Regions from separate parts of the Pseudomonas oryzicola genome, predicted to be linked through region 2. Evidence: riboswitches for the same ligand, from Rfam matches in the RefSeq annotation. Region 2 holds a riboswitch; each other region holds the start of a gene.
What was found. Region 2 has a riboswitch for cobalamin ahead of cobO (cob(I)yrinic acid a,c-diamide adenosyltransferase). Riboswitches for the same ligand answer to the same signal wherever they lie in the genome.
Positions count from the first base shown of each region.

Region 1: another riboswitch for cobalamin. It lies ahead of cobW (cobalamin biosynthesis protein CobW); the one in region 2 lies ahead of cobO (cob(I)yrinic acid a,c-diamide adenosyltransferase).
Region 3: another riboswitch for cobalamin. It lies ahead of HU760_RS13750 (CbtB domain-containing protein); the one in region 2 lies ahead of cobO (cob(I)yrinic acid a,c-diamide adenosyltransferase).
Region 4: another riboswitch for cobalamin. It lies ahead of HU760_RS15465 (ABC transporter substrate-binding protein); the one in region 2 lies ahead of cobO (cob(I)yrinic acid a,c-diamide adenosyltransferase).

Region 1 covers NZ_JABWRZ020000001.1:3,059,814-3,064,018, reverse strand. Annotated here, with positions in the region: gene HU760_RS14100 (DUF2950 domain-containing protein) at 1-3, shown strand, start outside; gene HU760_RS14095 (DUF6708 domain-containing protein) at 25-501, opposite strand; gene HU760_RS14090 (branched-chain amino acid aminotransferase) at 814-1,833, opposite strand; cobalamin riboswitch at 2,039-2,251, shown strand; gene cobW (cobalamin biosynthesis protein CobW) at 2,353-3,420, shown strand; gene cobN (cobaltochelatase subunit CobN) at 3,424-4,205, shown strand, end outside.
Region 2 covers NZ_JABWRZ020000002.1:23,804-28,008, forward strand. Annotated here, with positions in the region: gene bluB (5,6-dimethylbenzimidazole synthase) at 1-636, opposite strand, end outside; gene HU760_RS18170 (cobyrinic acid a,c-diamide synthase CobB) at 633-1,928, opposite strand; gene cobO (cob(I)yrinic acid a,c-diamide adenosyltransferase) at 1,925-2,536, opposite strand; cobalamin riboswitch at 2,657-2,876, opposite strand; gene HU760_RS18180 (hypothetical protein) at 3,044-3,622, shown strand; gene HU760_RS18185 (PQQ-dependent sugar dehydrogenase) at 3,881-4,205, shown strand, end outside.
Region 3 covers NZ_JABWRZ020000001.1:2,963,337-2,967,541, forward strand. Annotated here, with positions in the region: gene HU760_RS13735 (alpha/beta fold hydrolase) at 1-789, opposite strand, end outside; gene HU760_RS13740 (LysE family translocator) at 811-1,440, opposite strand; gene HU760_RS13745 (GNAT family N-acetyltransferase) at 1,565-2,044, shown strand; cobalamin riboswitch at 2,164-2,385, shown strand; gene HU760_RS13750 (CbtB domain-containing protein) at 2,478-2,666, shown strand; gene HU760_RS13755 (CbtA family protein) at 2,676-3,362, shown strand; gene HU760_RS13760 (cobalamin biosynthesis protein) at 3,362-3,748, shown strand; gene cobM (precorrin-4 C(11)-methyltransferase) at 3,783-4,205, shown strand, end outside.
Region 4 covers NZ_JABWRZ020000001.1:3,362,774-3,366,978, forward strand. Annotated here, with positions in the region: gene HU760_RS15455 (GNAT family N-acetyltransferase) at 19-588, shown strand; gene HU760_RS15460 (acetyltransferase domain-containing protein) at 773-1,939, shown strand; cobalamin riboswitch at 1,968-2,165, shown strand; gene HU760_RS15465 (ABC transporter substrate-binding protein) at 2,279-3,289, shown strand; gene HU760_RS15470 (FecCD family ABC transporter permease) at 3,292-4,205, shown strand, end outside.

The DNA of each region.
Region 1 (4,205 bases), on a different contig from region 2:
TGAGTGCTCGAGTCCCGTGATGGTTCAGGGTGCGGTTCGCGATTCCAGGTCCATGCCGGCTGGCCAGGTAACCTTGGGGGCCAGGCGCAATGCGATTTCACACCACAGCAGATCGTTGTGGTCCTTGGGTTCGCCGGGAAGCGGCAAGGCGGACGGGCCTTTCTGCATGTACGTGCAGATATAGGCCCAGGCGTACTGGTCGGCGCCCATCGTCACCAGAGGGAAACGGTCGATCACATTGTTTGTGCCGGGCGCGACGATGGAAAGTGTGACACCCCATTTGAAAATGACCCCATTTGGCAGGGGACTGGCCTGGGACCAGCGCTCGGCGCGTACTTGCGACCAGTCGTAACTGACCGGAACGACCTTGCCTTTGTCGAACGGATTCCACCATTGGTGTTTGAAGTTGTAGGCGTAGATTTTCTGGCGGGCTCGGTTGAAACGGATGGGGAGATCCCTGGGTGGGGCAAGATCAGCACGGAACAGGATAATGATGCTCATGAGTACAATGCGTACATGAACACTAGCAGGAGGACACTCTCAAGAATTGTTGGGTCCGTATGGTTGATCATCCAAGGGAGATCGCTCAAGACCCAGATAAAATGGCGATGTGGATGGTCTTGCTGATGCTCATGAGGAGTTCCTTTCCAGTGATCTGACGCAATGGCCAGAACACTAGCGAGGAACGCCTTCGCCGGGGAGCAATGGGCTTCCTAAAACGTTGTAGGAATCTTCGGTTTAACGCCCTTGAATGCAAAAAAAATGAGGCATGCCATTGCTGGCATGCCTCATTGTTCAAACCGCCGAGGCGCTTCAGGCGACTTTGACGATCCAGCCTGCCGGTGCTTCGATATCACCGCTCTGGATGCCGGTCAGCTCGTTGTAGAGCTTCTGGGTAACCGGGCCGACCTTTTCCAGGTCATGGAACACGTGCAGCTTGCCGTTGTACTCGATGCCGCCGATCGGGGTAATCACCGCAGCAGTACCGCAGGCGCCGGCTTCGACGAAACGGTCCAGCTTGTTGATTTCGACATCGCCTTCGATCACGGTCAGGCCCAGGCGCGATTGCGCCAGTTCCATCAGCGACAGGCGGGTGATGCCTGGCAGCACCGAGGCCGATTTCGGTGTGACGAACTCGTTGTTGGCGGTGATGCCGAAGAAGTTGGCCGAACCGACTTCCTCGATCTTGGTGTGGGTCAGCGGGTCGAGGTAGATGGCATCGGCGAAGTTGGCCTTCTTCGCTTCGGCACCCGGCTGCAGGCTGGCGGCGTAGTTGCCACCGACCTTGGCCGCGCCAGTGCCTTGCGGGGCCGCGCGGTCGAAGCTGGAAATCTGGAAGTTGTGCGGCTTCATGCCGCCCTTGAAGTACGAGCCCACCGGGATGGCGAAGATCGAGAAGATGAACTCGGGGGCGGTGCGCACGCCAATATTGTCACCGGTGCCGATCACGAACGGGCGCAGGTAGAGGGCGCCTTTGCCGTGTGGCGGGACGAACTTCTCGTTGGCCTTGACCACTTGCTTGCACGCCTCGATGAACACATCGGTCGGCACCTGCGGCATCAACAGGCGGGCGCAGCTGCGTTGCATGCGCGCGGCGTTCTGGTCCGGGCGGAACAGGTTGATCGAGCCGTCCTTGCAGCGGTAGGCCTTCAGGCCTTCGAAGCATTGCTGGCCGTAGTGCAGGGCCGTGGAGCCTTCACTGATGTGCAGCACGTTGTCTTCGGTCAGGGTGCCTTTGTCCCACTCGCCATTGCGCCATACGGACAGGTAGCGTTTGTCGGTCTTGATGTAGTCGAAACCCAGCTTGTCCCAATTAATGCTTTCGTTGCTCATGACACCCTCATTGTCTTGCAAGTGCCCAATCACTCGGGCTGCTGTTATATGCGCACCACGCCACCATAATACATCCGCGGCAGATCGGGAACGGCCAGTCACGAAACTCCCTGCTGACCGGAGGTCCTTCAGCGCCCGGTCTCCCGGCGCTGAACATATCGAGGCAAGCCCCAGCGGCAATGGTTGACCACCCGCCAACCACTGCGTAGCCTTGCCACTTCGAGGTTCTTCGGCGAGGCCGAAGCTAAGACGGGAACGCGGTACAAGCCGCGGCTGCCCCCGCAACTGTAAGCACCGACAACGGATCGACACAGCCACTGCGCCAGCGCGCGGGAAGGCGTCATCCTGCCAGCCTGCCGCATTGGCGAGCAGCTGGAACGGTGCGAGCCAGGAGACCTGCCTCGTCACGTTTTCGACTTTCAACCGGGCGGGGTGATCCGGTGGCGAACAAGCCCGGCCGGCCTGGCCTGCGGGCTGTCGTCCTGCATGCCCGCGCCATTCTGCCAAGGGCACCGCGACATGAAAACACTGGCCAAGCTCCCCGTCACCATCGTCACCGGCTTCCTCGGCTCGGGCAAGACCACCTTGCTGCGCCACATGCTCGACAACGCCCAGGGCCGCCGCATCGCGGTAATCGTCAACGAGTTCGGCGAACTGGGCATCGACGGTGAAATCCTCAAGCAGTGCAGCATCGGTTGCACCGAGGAAGAAGCCAGCGGTCGGGTCTACGAACTGGCCAACGGCTGCCTGTGCTGTACCGTGCAGGAAGAGTTCTTCCCGGTGATGCGCGAGTTGGTGGCACGCCGTGGCGACCTGGACCATATCCTCATCGAAACCAGCGGCCTGGCGCTGCCCAAACCGCTGGTGCAAGCCTTCCAGTGGCCGGAAATCCGCAATGCTTGCACAGTCGACGCGGTGATCACTGTGGTCGACAGCCCTGCGGTGGCCGCCGGCACCTTCGCCGCCTACCCGGACCAGGTCGATGCCCAGCGCAAGCTCGACCCCAACCTGGACCACGAGTCGCCACTGCACGAACTGTTCGCCGACCAGTTGGCCAGCGCCGACCTGGTGGTGCTGAACAAGGCCGACCTGATCGACGCCGAAGGCCTGGCCAAGGTCCGCACCGAGGTGGCCGAAGAACTGCCTCCGGCGGTCAAGGTTGTCGAGGCCAGCAGCGGCAAGCTGCCGCTGGAGGTGCTGCTGGGTGTGGGCGCCGAGTCCGAGGCGCACATCGATGGCCGCCGTACCCACCATGATTCCCACCATGACGGTGATGACCATGACGATCATGACCACGACGCCTTCGACTCCATCTCAATCGACCTGCCCGAAGCCGACGAAAGCCTGCTGCTCGATGCCCTGACCCAGCTGGTGGTGGAGTTCGGCATCCTGCGCGCCAAAGGCTTCGCTGCCATCCCGGGCAAACCGATGCGCCTGCTGGTGCAAGGCGTGGGTACCCGTTTCGACAAGCACTTCGACCGCGCCTGGCGCGCCGACGAGCCGCGCATCACCCGCCTGGTGCTGATTGGCCAGGACCTCGACGCCGCCCAGCTGGAAGCGCGCCTGCGCCAGGCACTGGGCGCCTGACCCATGCACCTGCTGCGGACCCAGCCCGGCGGCTTCGTGCCGGATGACAGCATTGCCGACCTCGGCCAGACGCCCGCCGAGCTGGTGATTCTCTGCAGCGGCGATTCGCACCTGGCATTGCTCGCCGATACTGCCGAGCAATTGCCCGAGGATTACCCCAGCCTGCGCCTGGCCAACCCGATGCAGGTACAGAACCATGCCTCGGTCGACCTGTACGTCGACCAGGTACTGCGCCATGCCAAGGTCATCCTGGTGTCGCTGCACGGTGGCGTCGGTTACTGGCGCTATGGCGTCGAGCAACTGGTCGAACTGGCCGGCCGTGGCGTGCAACTGATCCTGGTGCCGGGCGACGACCGCCCGGACCCGGAGCTGACCAGCCTGGGCAGTGTCAGCGGCGAGCAGGCCGAGCGCCTCTGGCACTACTTGCGCCAGGGCGGCAAGGCCAATGCCATCAACCTGTTCAACTGCCTGGCCAGCCAGTGGCTGGGCCGCGACTATGCCTGGGACGAGCCGCAGCCTTTGCCGCGCACCGCCGTGTATCACCCGGCCAAGGGCAGCGCCACGCTGGAGGACTGGTACCCGCAGTGGCATCCCGAACAGCCGGTGGCGCCACTGCTGTTCTACCGCTCGCACCTGCAGGCGGCCAACACCGCGTTCATCGATGTGTTCTGCCAGCGCCTGCAGGCCGCCGGGCTCAACCCGTTGCCGATCGCCGTGGCCAGCCTCAAGGAAAGCGCCTGCCTGGAGCAGGTCGAAGCCTGGCTGGACGAGGTGGGTGCCGAAGT
Region 2 (4,205 bases):
CCATTGGTTTTCGTACAGCATTTCGCTCAAGGGCCGTTCCTCAGCCCAGTTTTCCAGCACCAGCATCGGTGCCGGGTAAAACTCGGCCACCGGGCCCAGGCACAGCACCGCGACCGGCTTGGCCCCGGCCGGCATGCCTAGCAGCGCAGCCAACGCCTGTGGGTCGAACAACGACACCCAGCCCATACCCAGCCCTTCGCCACGGGCCGCCAGCCACAAGTTCTGGATAGCGCAGGCCAGCGAGGCCAGGTCCATTTCCGGCAGGGTACGGCGGCCGAAGATGTGCGGTTCGCGGTTGTCCATCAGCGCCGCCACCAGCACTTCGGCGCAGTCGTTGATGCCTTCCACCTTCAGCTTCATGAAGGCGTCGGAGCGTTCGCCAAGAGCCTCGGCAGTCCGAACCCGTTCGTCCTCTACCAGCGCCTGGATATTCGCGCGCAGGTCACGCCGGCTGATCCGGATGAATCGCCAGGGTTGCATCAGGCCTACGCTGGGCGCCTGGTGCGCAGCTGCCAGCAGGCGCCCGAGCAGCTCCGGGGCTACCTCGCCACCGGCGAAATGGCGCATGTCACGGCGCTCGCCGATGGCGCGGTAGATCGCGGCGCGCTCGGCGTCGCTGTATGCATGTTCATTCATGGTCGCAACAGCGCCACCACCGCGCCAGGGTTGGAGGGGAAGTAGAAGTGCACATAGGAAGCCGTCAGCCGCCCCAGGCGGTATACCGCTTCGTTGCCACGCCCACCGTTGGGGCTCAGGCCACGGGCGATCGGCTCCAGCGCCGTACGGGTCAGCGAATGGTGATAGGTATGCCCGCGCAAGGTGCCTTCGGGTAGTTCCACCGCCTGCAGCGCCAGGGCAGCCAGGCGCTTCTGCATGGTCGCTTCGCCGGGCAGCAGGCCGAGCAACTCGGCACGCTCGCCAGCCACATCGGTCAGGGCATCGAGCAGGTACAGCATGCCGCCGCACTCGGCCAGCAACGGTTTGCCCTGGGCGTGATGAGCCCGGATCGCCGCGTTCATCAGCGCATTGGCGGCAAGGGCGTGGTGGTGCAGCTCGGGATAACCACCCGGCAGGTACAGGCTGTCCACCGTCGGCAGTTCACGATCATGCAACGGCGAGAAGAACTCGAGTTGGGCACCGAGGTTGCGCAGCAAATCGAGATTGGCGCCATAGATGAAGGCAAAGGCTTCGTCCCGCGCCACGCCGATACGCACCCCAGCCAGCGAGGCGGTGCAGGCGTATGGCACGGGTTCGGCGAACGCAACCGGCGGTGGCAAGGCAGCGTCGCAGCTAGCGCCGAGTGCTTCGGCAGCGGCGTCGAGGCGGGCATCCAGGTCATCCAGTTCACTGGCCTGGACCAGCCCCAGGTGGCGGCTGGGCAGTTCGATGCCGCGCTCACGGGACAACCCGCCATACCAGCGCAGGCCTTCGGTCAGGCTACCTTCCAGCAATTGGGCGTGGCGCAGGCTGCCTACCCGGTTGGCCAGCACGCCGGCGAATGGCAGGTCAGCCTGGTAACGAGCCAGGCCCAGGGCCAGGGCGCCGAAGGTCTGGGCCATGGCCGTGCCATCGATTACCGCCAGCACCGGCACACCGAAGTGACGGGCCAGGTCGGCGCTGGACGGGGTACCATCGAACAGCCCCATCACCCCTTCGATCAGGATCAGGTCGGCCTCGGCAGCCGCCTCCCACAACAAACGGCGACTTTCCTCGGCACCGATCATCCACAGATCCAGCTGGTAGACCGGCGCACCACTGGCCCGTTCGAGGATCATCGGGTCGAGGAAATCGGGCCCGCACTTGAACACCCGTACCTTGCGCCCGAGGTTGCGGTGCAGGCGGGCCAGGGCAGCGGTGACGGTGGTCTTGCCCTGGCCGGAGGCCGGTGCCGCGATCAGTACGGCAGGGCAATGACGGGGCTGGCTCACAGTTCGACGCCCTTCTGCGCGCGGATCCCGGCCTGGAACGCATGCTTGAGCATGCCCATCTCGGTCACGGTGTCGGCCAGTTCGATCATTTCCGGTTTGGCGGCGCGGCCAGTGACGATCACATGCTGCATCGGCGGGCGCGCCTGGATGTCGGCCAGCACCTGGTCGAGGTCGAGGTAGCCATGCTTGAGGGCAATGTTCAGTTCATCCAGCACCACGAACTGTACGCCCGGGTCCTGCAGCAACTGGCGCGACACGGCCCAGGCCGCTTCTGCGGCGGCAATGTCGCGCTGGCGATCCTGGGTTTCCCAGGTAAAGCCCTCGCCCATCACGTGGTAGCGCACCTGCTCCGGAAAGCGACGGAAGAACAGCTCTTCGCCGGTACTGTTGCGGCCCTTGATGAACTGCACCACACCGCATTGCATGCCATGGCCCAGGGCGCGTGCGAGCATGCCAAAGGCCGAGCTGCTCTTGCCCTTGCCATTGCCGGTCAGCACCAGCAGCAGGCCGCATTCGTTGGGGGAATTGGCGATACGTTCGTCGATGATCGCTTTCTTGCGCTGCATGCGCGCCAGGTGGCGTTCGTCGCGTTCGGTGGACTCGCTCATCAGGGTTCTCCGCTGGCTGGCGCCACGGCAACGCGCGGCGACAGGTAATAGGCGGGCAAACGGAGAACGCGCAGGGGCCATGGCCGTCAGCCACGGTGCACCGCGCATCACCCTCCGTGATGCCGTTGGCAGTATCAGGCCGGTCTCCGGGCTTGTGAGCGGGCCTCGGCCCGGGCCTGCGCGCCTTCCCGGGTGCTGGCACCCAGTGGCCCTGCGCGGCCGCGTCTCACCTACCGTTGCGGGGGCAGCGCCGGACTCGCACCTGGCTGGCGCTCACCGGCTTCCCAGTTTCACCCTGCCCAGACAGCGCTGGCAGGACACCTGAAACACGCGCGAAGGTTAGTGGGTTGCATCAGGAGCGTCAATCGAAGCGGGCTGCTTTGCAGGCGAACAGGTACCGCCCGGGTAATGGCCAATTCATCGAGTTGTGCTGTACTGCACACAGTGATATCAGATAGCCATCATTTGTAGCCAAATGCGATCAAAACAACAACAGGAGAGTGCCGCATGCGAGGCCAGATCATCAGAAACCCGCGCCTTGAGTTTCTAAGCCCTGTGCTGGAGCGCTGGGTTGACTGCATTGACCGTTTCAACCAGTTTGCCGGTGATGCCGAAGCGCCGCACTGGCATGGCGCCGCGGCCAATGCCGGGTTGTTGGCCGCGGCGGCTTGGCAGGCCGAGCTGGCGGCGCTGCAGCAGTTTGCGGGGAAGAAGCAACGTGATGAAGGGGAATTCGAAGGGCGCTGCGACCTGTTGATCCGCAGTGCCGACGAAGCGTTGTACCTCAGTGTCAGCCAGCGCTGGCCAAAAATTGCCCGGCTGGACATGGCGGGGCCCCTGCAGCAGACCGCCGCTGTTGCCCACCAGGTAGCCGGCCCCAGTCAGTTGAGGGCTGGGGCGCTCTTCGTCAGCCCATGGAAGGCTGGCCAGCATGCCAGCCCGGAGGAACTGCAGGACTTGGTCGACGACGTGCAGAAACACACCGCTTGCGCGATTGCCTGGTACTTCCCGTATGCCTTGCGCAAGCTGCATAACGATCTGGGGCAGTATTTTCCGGGTGTAGCGCTGCTGATCAAGCAGGTTTGATCTGTACTGATCTCAGCCGGAAAGCAGCATTCGGCCCAACGCAGGGAGTGGAGCTGCGTCCGGTAACCTCTTGCTCCTGATCTTGATCTTCGCGACTTCAGGAGCCCTTCGCTCGGCCTCCTGAAGTCGCATTCGGCGGCGCTTGAACTATCGCGCGCTTAAAAGCACAAGCAGCAGCATTAGTTGAATGGCTGCCGGAACCCGAGGCACTTCGCCGATTTCTCAGTTCCATAGGCCTTCTCCGGAGGATTGCCGTCCATGAAACACCTGATGCCTTGGCTGTTCGTCGCCAGCCTGACCGCCTGCGGCGAAACCGCTCTGTTGGATGTACACGATGGCAGTGGCCCTACCCCTCAACTGCCTGCTCCAACCAAGACGATCCTGCCAACCGTAAACATCGCCCCAGCAGTGGGATGGCCCAACGATGTCAAGCCTCAAGCAGCACCAGGCACTCAGGTGAAAGCGTTCGCCAGCGGTTTGGAACACCCCCGCTGGCTTTATCTACTGCCCAACGGCGATGTACTGGTGGCCGAAACCAACGCGCCGGCCAAACCCGAAGACGGCAAAGGCCTGCGTGGCTGGG
Region 3 (4,205 bases), on a different contig from region 2:
GCCGGTCACCAGAGGATTGAGCGCGGCCAGGCGCTGGACCGAATGCGGCACGAAGGGATACGTGTGCTCGCCATACAACACCTGCGTGGGTGTGCGGATCGCCGTCAGGCTGGCCCAAAGGCGTCGGGGGAACGAACTGAATATTTCCACTTCGCGGCTGGGTCGGCACTTGAGTACCACCGCCTCACCGCAATCACCGATGGCATGCTCGACATACGCTTGCAGCGCTGCATCGGTCCACCCCTTGAAAATACCGCGGCCTTGCAGCGAAGCCAGCGCTGCCTCTCGATCAGGCCAGTGGCTGCGGCGGCCGGCGGCCTTGCGTGCGAGGGCGTGGCGCCGGTGCAGGCCAAGCAATGCGGCCGCGCCCATTACCCCGAGCATGCGCCGACTGAACAATACCGGATCAAGCAGCACGGCGCGGTTGAACAGTTGCGGCTCATTGGCCAGGATCAGCCCCGTGAGCACGCCCCCGAAGCTGTGCCCCACGGCAAATCGCGGTACGTCGCCATACTCGCCACGCCCGGCGGCGAAAGCGTCCACAGCCAGCGCAGCGGTACGATTCCAACCTCGAAATACCCCGCCATGGTCGCTGTCGCCATGGCCCTGGACATCGCTGAGCCACAGGTCGAAATGCTCGCTCAAACGCATCAGCAGTGGCTGATAGGCCAGGCAGCAAAAGCCGTTGCCGTGCAAAAAATGCAGCAACGGCCTGCCACTGGCTGGGGTCCGCCAGCCACGCAGGGTGAAACCTTCGGCGCATTCATGGGACCAGGGAACCAACTGCATCGGCTTGCTGTACTCGCGGGGTCAGGAAAACGCCGATTCTACAAACAGCAATGGGTACAGTGAAATCACCAGCAGCAAGGCCATCAGGACATTGAACAGCATCAGCCAGCGCGGGTTCTGCAACAGCTTGCGCAGGGCGCTGCCAAACATCACCCAGACCCCTACGCTGGGCAGGTTGACCAAGGCGAACAAGGCCGCAATGACGATCACGTTGGCCACGTAGCCCTGCGTCGGTGTATAGGTAGTAATGGCCCCCACCGCCATCACCCAGGCCTTTGGGTTGACCCATTGAAATGCCGCAGCCCCCCAGAAGCCCAACGGTTTACGGGCGCTGGACGAGGCCGTGCCGACCGGCCCGGAGGTAGCGATCTTCCAGGCCAGGTACAGCAGGTAGGCGGCGCCGGCATAGCGCAGTACCGTGTACAGCGTCGGCCAAGCCTTGAACACCTCGCCCAGGCCCAGGCCGACAGCCAGCACCAACACCATGAAACCGACACTGATGCCCATGGCGTGCGGAATCGAGCGGCGCACACCGAAGTTCACCCCCGACGCCAGCAGCATGGTGTTGTTGGGGCCTGGCGTGATCGAGGATACGAAGGCAAATAGCACAAAGGCAGTCAGCAGGTCGGCAGAGGCAAGCATGGCGGGCATTCCATTTTCTTCATGGGTGCTGCCACACTAGCGAAGTTGCCTTCTCCGCGACTGGTACAGTTTCGACAAATTACGTAGATACACATTACTGTACCGACATCACGAGCCCAAGGAAGCCGTCGCCATGACCGTCACCATTCGCCCTGCCGTACGCTCCGATGCCGAGCAGATCCTGGCCTTCATCACCGAACTGGCCGAATACGAACGCGCCCGCCACGAGGTGATCGCCAGCGTTGCCGATATCGAGCACAGCCTGTTCGGCGAAGGCAGCACGGTGCACAGCCTGATCTGCGAGCGCAATGGCCGGGCGATCGGCTTTGCCGTGTATTTCTACAGCTATTCAACCTGGTTGGGGCGCAACGGCATCTATCTCGAGGACCTGTACGTGACCCCTGAACAACGCGGCGACGGTGCCGGGCGGCAACTGCTGCGACACATTGCCCGCGAAGCGCTGGCCAACCAGTGCGGACGGCTTGAATGGAGCGTACTGGACTGGAACGAGCCGGCGATCGGGTTCTACCAATCGCTGGGGGCCGAGGCCCAGGATGAGTGGGTACGCTATCGACTGGATGGCGAAAAGCTGGCGGCATTTGCGCGCGGTTGATCAGGCCATTCGCGCATTGCCGCGGCTGCCGCGCAGCCCTTCGCAGCGCATGCCCGGCGCCAGCCAATGCACTGCCCCAGAGGCATCTGGCAATTGACGCCAGGCCCGCCCCATGCTCTTCTTACACCTCGCGTTCAGGTGCCCCCTTGGGGGTGAAACGGGAAACCGGTGCGTCATGGCTCTCCAGCAGGGCCGGGCAAAGCCGGTGCTGCCCCCGCAACGGTAAGCGAGCGAAGCGTCAAGACCACTGTGCCCTGTAGTCGGGCATGGGAAGGTGATGCTTTCCAGGAGCCCGACTCCTCCTCGCAAGCCCGGAGACCGGCCTGGCGTTCATGAACACCCCGCGGTGGGCGGGCGCTGTTGCATCCCCCTGGGCCGTCACGCCCGGGGCTGCCGCGCTTGCCCATTGCCCCAAACAGCAGAGGAACGCGTCATGCCCGTCATCAGCGCCAAGCAACACAGCCTTACCACCCCCGTCACCCTCAGCCAGCGCGTCGTGATCGCCGTCGGCGCCAGCCTGCTGGGCCTGTGCCTGGTGTATTTCGCCGGTTTCTCGCACATCGAGGCCGTGCACAACGCTGCCCACGACACCCGCCACAGCGCCGCCTTCCCCTGCCACTGAGTACCCCTGATGATCATGCGCATTGCCCGTGTCGCGGGCTTCAGCGGGCTGCTGGCAGCCTTGCTGCTGACCCTGCTGCAAAGCTTCTGGGTCGCTCCGCTGATTCTTGAAGCGGAAACCTACGAGTCGTCGGCGCCCGCCACCCACCACGAACATGACGGCGAAGTGCCTGCCCATGAGCACAACGCTGAAGCCTGGTCGCCGGAAGACGGCTGGCAGCGTGTGCTGTCGACCACCGGCGGCAACCTGGTGGTCGCAGTCGGTTTCGCCCTGATCCTGAGCGCCTTGTACAGCCTGCGCGAACCGCGGCGCGTCAGCATCGGTGCGTTGTGGGGCCTGGCCGGCTTTGCCGTGTTCTGCCTGGCCCCGACACTGGGCCTGCCGCCGGAATTGCCAGGCACCGCTGCCGCCGACCTGGAGCAACGCCAGGCCTGGTGGATTGGCACGGCCAGCGCTACCGCCCTGGGCCTGGCCTTGCTGGTGTTCGCCCGCCACTGGCTGTTGAAAGTGCTGGGCGCCGCCCTGCTGGTGGTCCCGCATGTGATTGGCGCGCCACAACCCGAGGTGCATGAAAGCCTGGCCCCCGAGGCGCTGGAAGGCCAGTTCAAGCTTGCCTCGTGGCTGACCAACGCCGCCTTCTGGCTGGCCCTGGGCCTGCTCAGCGCCTGGCTGTTCCGCCGCGCCAAACAGGCCTGATGACGGCCTTCTATGCCGGCTTCGGCTGCCGCCGGGGTTGCCCGGCGGAGGCATTGGAAGCGTTGCTGCACCAGGCCCTGAGCAATCAGCGCCTGGCGTTGGCCGACCTGCATGGTATCGCCAGTATCAGCCTGAAGGCCGACGAACCTGGCCTGCAACAGCTGGCCGAACGCCTCGCCGTGCCCCTGGTGCTGTACCCTACCGCGCAGCTACAAGCCTACCAGGCGCAGCTCAGCCACCGCTCTGCCACAGCGCATGCCCACAGCGGCTGCTGGGGCGTGGCAGAAAGCTCAGCACTGGCGTTGGCCACCCAGCGACGTGGCACCGCCAGGTTGCTGCTGACGCGTCAGGTACTGGGCCCGGCGACCCTCGCCCTGGCCTGTTGAAGGTTTCACCGCAACTTTTCTGCAAGGACTTTCCATGACGGTCTATTTCATCGGTGCCGGCCCTGGCGACCCGGAACTGATCACAGTCAAGGGGCAACGGCTGATCCGCCAGTGCCCGGTGATCATCTATGCCGGCTCGCTGGTCCCTGCCGCGGTGCTCGCGGGCCATCAGGCCGAGACCGTGATCAACAGTGCCGAACTGCACCTGGAGCAGATCATCGCCGCCATGCGCAGCGCGCATGAGCGAGGCCATGACGTGGCCCGGGTACATAGCGGCGACCCCAGCCTGTACGGCGCCATTGGCGAACAGATCCGCCACCTGCAGGCGTTGGGCATCGATTACCAGATCGTTCCAGGGGTCACTGCCACAGCGGCCAGCGCCGCCCTGCTCGGCTGCGAACTGACCCTGCCGAACGTCGCCCAGACGATCATCCTGACCCGCTATGGCGATAGCTCG
Region 4 (4,205 bases), on a different contig from region 2:
GCCCTTGCAGGAACCCGCATGATCCACATCCGCCCCATGACGGCCGAAGACTTCGAACGCTTCTGGCCCACCTTCCAGGCTGTCGTCCAGGCCCGGGAAACCTACGCATTCGACCCGGCGCTGAGCTTCGAGCAGGCGCGCCAGCTGTGGCTGGAACTGCCGTTGCGCACGCTGGTCGCCGAGGCTGACGGCGAATTGCTCGGTTCGTACTACCTCAAACCCAACGCCGCCGGGCCTGGAGCACACGTGGGCAATTGCGGCTACATGGTCTGCGCGCGCGCCCGTGGGCAGGGCGTGGCGCGCTTGATGTGCGAACACTCACAGAAACTGGCGCGCCAGGAGGGGTTTCTGGCGTTGCAGTTCAACTCGGTGGTCGCCACCAACGAGGTGGCGGTGGCACTTTGGCACAAGCTCGGCTTCGAAACCGTTGGCCGTTTGCCCAGGGCCTATCGCCATGCCAGCCTGGGGCTGGTGGACTGCCTTGTGATGTACAAGTGGCTGGCGGATGAGCCGGTGGTGGAGAAACCGCCGCTGCTGATCGGGCGCAAGAATATCGAGGCGCGGGTTTCACGTCGCCGCGGGCGCTAAGCGCATCTTCCACGCGGTCACGCCCCGCCCCACAACTATCGGCCGCTCGCCAGGCTGGCGCCGTACCTGTGGGAACGGGCGTGCCGGCGAAGAGACCGGTGCAGGCAAAAACCACTACCAACCCGGGACGATTTAGTTATAAGATAACGTTTCATTTGACATTCATTCCTAGCAGCGACCCGTCATGACAAGCGCCAGTGCCCCCCCCACCCTGCTCACCCAGCGCCTGCAGAGCATCGATGCCCTGCGCGGCCTGGTGATCCTGTTCATGCTTCTCGATCACGTGCGCGAAACCTTTTTCCTGCACCGCCAGGTCAGCGACCCGATGGCCATCGACAGCACCGAGCCCGCGCTGTTCTTCAGCCGCACCCTGGCCCACCTGTGCGCCCCGGTGTTCGTCCTGCTGACCGGCCTGTCGGCCTGGCTGTACGGCGAGAAGCACCAGGGCCGCAGTGATGTCTCGGCATTCCTGTTCAAGCGCGGGCTGTTCCTGGTGGTGCTGGAGTTCACCCTGGTCAATTTCGCCTGGACCTTCCAGCTGCCGCCCAGCGTCATCTACCTGCAGGTGATCTGGGCCATCGGCATCAGCATGATGGCCTTGTCGCTGCTGGTCTGGCTGCCACGTGGCGCGCTGATCGCCCTGGGTGCAATCCTGGTCGCCGGGCATAACCTGCTCGACACAGTGCACTTCGATGTCGGATCGGCGCTGCATGTACCTTGGGCGATCCTGCATGATCGCGGCTGGCTGGAAGTCTCCGACAACCTGCGCCTGCGCACTTCCTACCCGGTACTGCCGTGGATCGGCGTGATCGTTCTGGGCTATGGCCTGGGCCCGTGGTTCGGCCGCAGCAGCGATAACGGCCTGCGCCGGCAACGCTTGCTGCTGGCCGGCCTGGTAGCGCTGCTAGGCTTCGTCGTGCTGCGCCTGTTCAACGGCTACGGCGAGGCACCGTGGAGCATTTACCCTAGCCTTACGCAAACCCTGATGAGCTTCTTCAACATCACCAAGTACCCGCCGTCGCTGCTGTTCCTGGCGTTGACCCTGGGTTGCGGCCTGCTGTTGCTGCGTGCCTTCGAACGCGCCGGGCAGGCGCGCTGGATCAATGGCCTGGCAGTATTCGGCGCAGCGCCGATGTTCTTCTACCTGCTGCACCTGTATGTGCTGAAGCTGCTCTACCTCGCCAGCGTGGCGCTGTATGGCCGCAATCAGGGTGACTACTACGGTTTCGATGGAATCACCGCCGTGTGGCTAGGCGCGGTACTGCTGGCGTCTGCACTGTACCTGCCAGTGCGCTGGTTCGCCCGGCTGAAGGCGCGGCGGCGCGACATGGCCTGGCTGAAGTACTTCTGAAAAGCGTTTTCAGCCGGCGGCGCGATGGTCTACCATGCCGGCCGCCGGTTTCCATCCACGGAATCAATAGGGAATCCCAGGCCCAACCAAACGGGCCAAACGGAACTGCCCCCGCAACTGTAGGTGCCGAGCCTGCTCCAACGACGCCACTGGGTGATTGCCCGGGAAGGCCGGAGCCAGGCTATGACGCACCAGTCAGGAGACCTGCCGGCCTACATTCACCAACCGGCGGGGTGTCCGGGATTGGCCATCAGTGTTGCCCCTGCTGCTGCCGCGGGGGCTCGGCGATGCCTGTCCGCGCGTTCCTCACCAGAACTGTCCGATAGGAGATCGCCCAGCATGTTGCCCCGTTTCGCCACCCTGCTCGCCGGCCTCGGCCTCGCCGGCCTGGCGCAGGCCGCAGCGACCCATTACCCGCTGACCGTGGATAACTGCGGCAAGCCGCAGACCTTCGCCCAGGCACCGGAACGCGCCGTCACCATTGGCCAGGCCAGCACCGAGATGCTCTACGCACTGGGGCTTGGCGACAGGCTGGCAGGCACTTCGCTGTGGTTCAACAACGTGCTGCCCGAGTACCAGGTACAGGATGCCAAGGTGCCGCGCCTGGCCGACAACGAGCCCAGCTTCGAGGCGGTGGTTGGCAAGCGCCCACAACTGGTTACGGTACAGTTCGAATGGATGGTCGGTGCCCAGGGCGCGGTAGCCACCCGCGAACAGTTCGACGAGTTGAAGATCCCCACCTACCTGCTGCCATCGGACTGCGAAGGCAAGGACAACCTGGTCGGTGCCGACGGCACCCGCCTGCAGGCGTTCCGGGTCGACAGTATCTACAGAAGCATCAGCCAGCTGGCCGAGATCTTCGACGTGCAGGCGCGCGGCAGCGCCCTCAACGCCGAGCTGAAGGGCCGCCTGGACAGCGCCAAGGCACAGCTCGCTGGCAAGGACTTGTCCACCACCTCGGCGCTGTTCTGGTTTTCCAGCGCCGACCTGGGCATCGCGCCCTATGTAGCGGGCCGCCAGGGCGTTGCCGATTTCATGCTGCGCACCCTCGGCGTGCGCAACGTGGTGACCTCCACCGAAGAATGGCCAACCGTCGGCTGGGAAACCCTGGCCAAGGCCAACCCCACCTGGCTGATCATTGCCCGCATGGACCGCCGCCGCTACCCTGCCGATGACTACCAGAAGAAGCTGGCGTTCCTGCGCAGCGACCCGGTAACCCGCCACATGGAAGCGGTGAAGCACAACCGCATCATCGTCCTCGATGCCGATGCCATGCAGGCCGGCATTCGCCTGTTCAGCGGCCTGCAGACCTTGTCGGCCGCCTTCGCCAGCGGTAACGCAAGCCAGTGATAATGCGCTTCTCATTTTCCATCACGGTGGCCCTGGCGGCATTGCTGGTGGCCGTGCTCGCCGGTACCGCCATCGGCGAGAGCAACCTGGCGCCTGGTGTGGTCGCCCAGGTTCTGGCCAACCAGCTGTGGCAGGCCGGTTACCCGGTCGATCCGATCGATGCCGGGATCGTCTGGAACTACCGCCTGACCCGCACCCTGGTTGCCGCAGCCTGCGGCGCCGGCCTGGCCACCTGCGGCGTGGTCCTCCAGGCGCTGTTGCGCAACCCGTTGGCCGAACCTTACCTGCTGGGGTTGTCTGCCGGCGCCTCGACCGGTGCAGTACTGGTCGGCCTGCTGGGCTTCGGCAGCCTGGCGTTGAGCATGTCCGGCGGAGCCTTCGCCGGTGCCCTGGCGGCATTCGCCCTGGTGCTGGTACTGGCTCGCGCGGCCGGCAGCGGCAGCAACAACGCCCAGGTGATCCTTGCTGGTATCGCCGGTTCGCAACTGTTCAATGCCCTCACCGCATTGCTCATTACCATGTCGGCCACTGCCGAGCAGGCGCGCGGCATCCTGTTCTGGCTACTGGGCAACCTCAGTGGCGTACGCTGGCCTTCGGTGTGGCTGGCCGTGCCGGTGGCGGTGTTCGGCTTGCTGGTGTGCCTGTGGCACCGCCGCACGCTGGATGCGTTCACCTTCGGTGCCGACTCGGCGGCATCGCTGGGCATACCGGTGCGGCGTACCCAGTTGCTGCTGATCAGCTGCGCGGCGCTGGTCACCGCCGTCATGGTGTCGATCGTCGGCGCCATCGGTTTCGTCGGGCTGGTGATCCCCCATGCGCTGCGTCTGCTGCTCGGCCCGGGGCACAGCCGCCTGCTGCCCGCCAGCGCACTGGGTGGCGCATTGTTCCTGATTGCCGCCGACATCCTGTCGCGCAC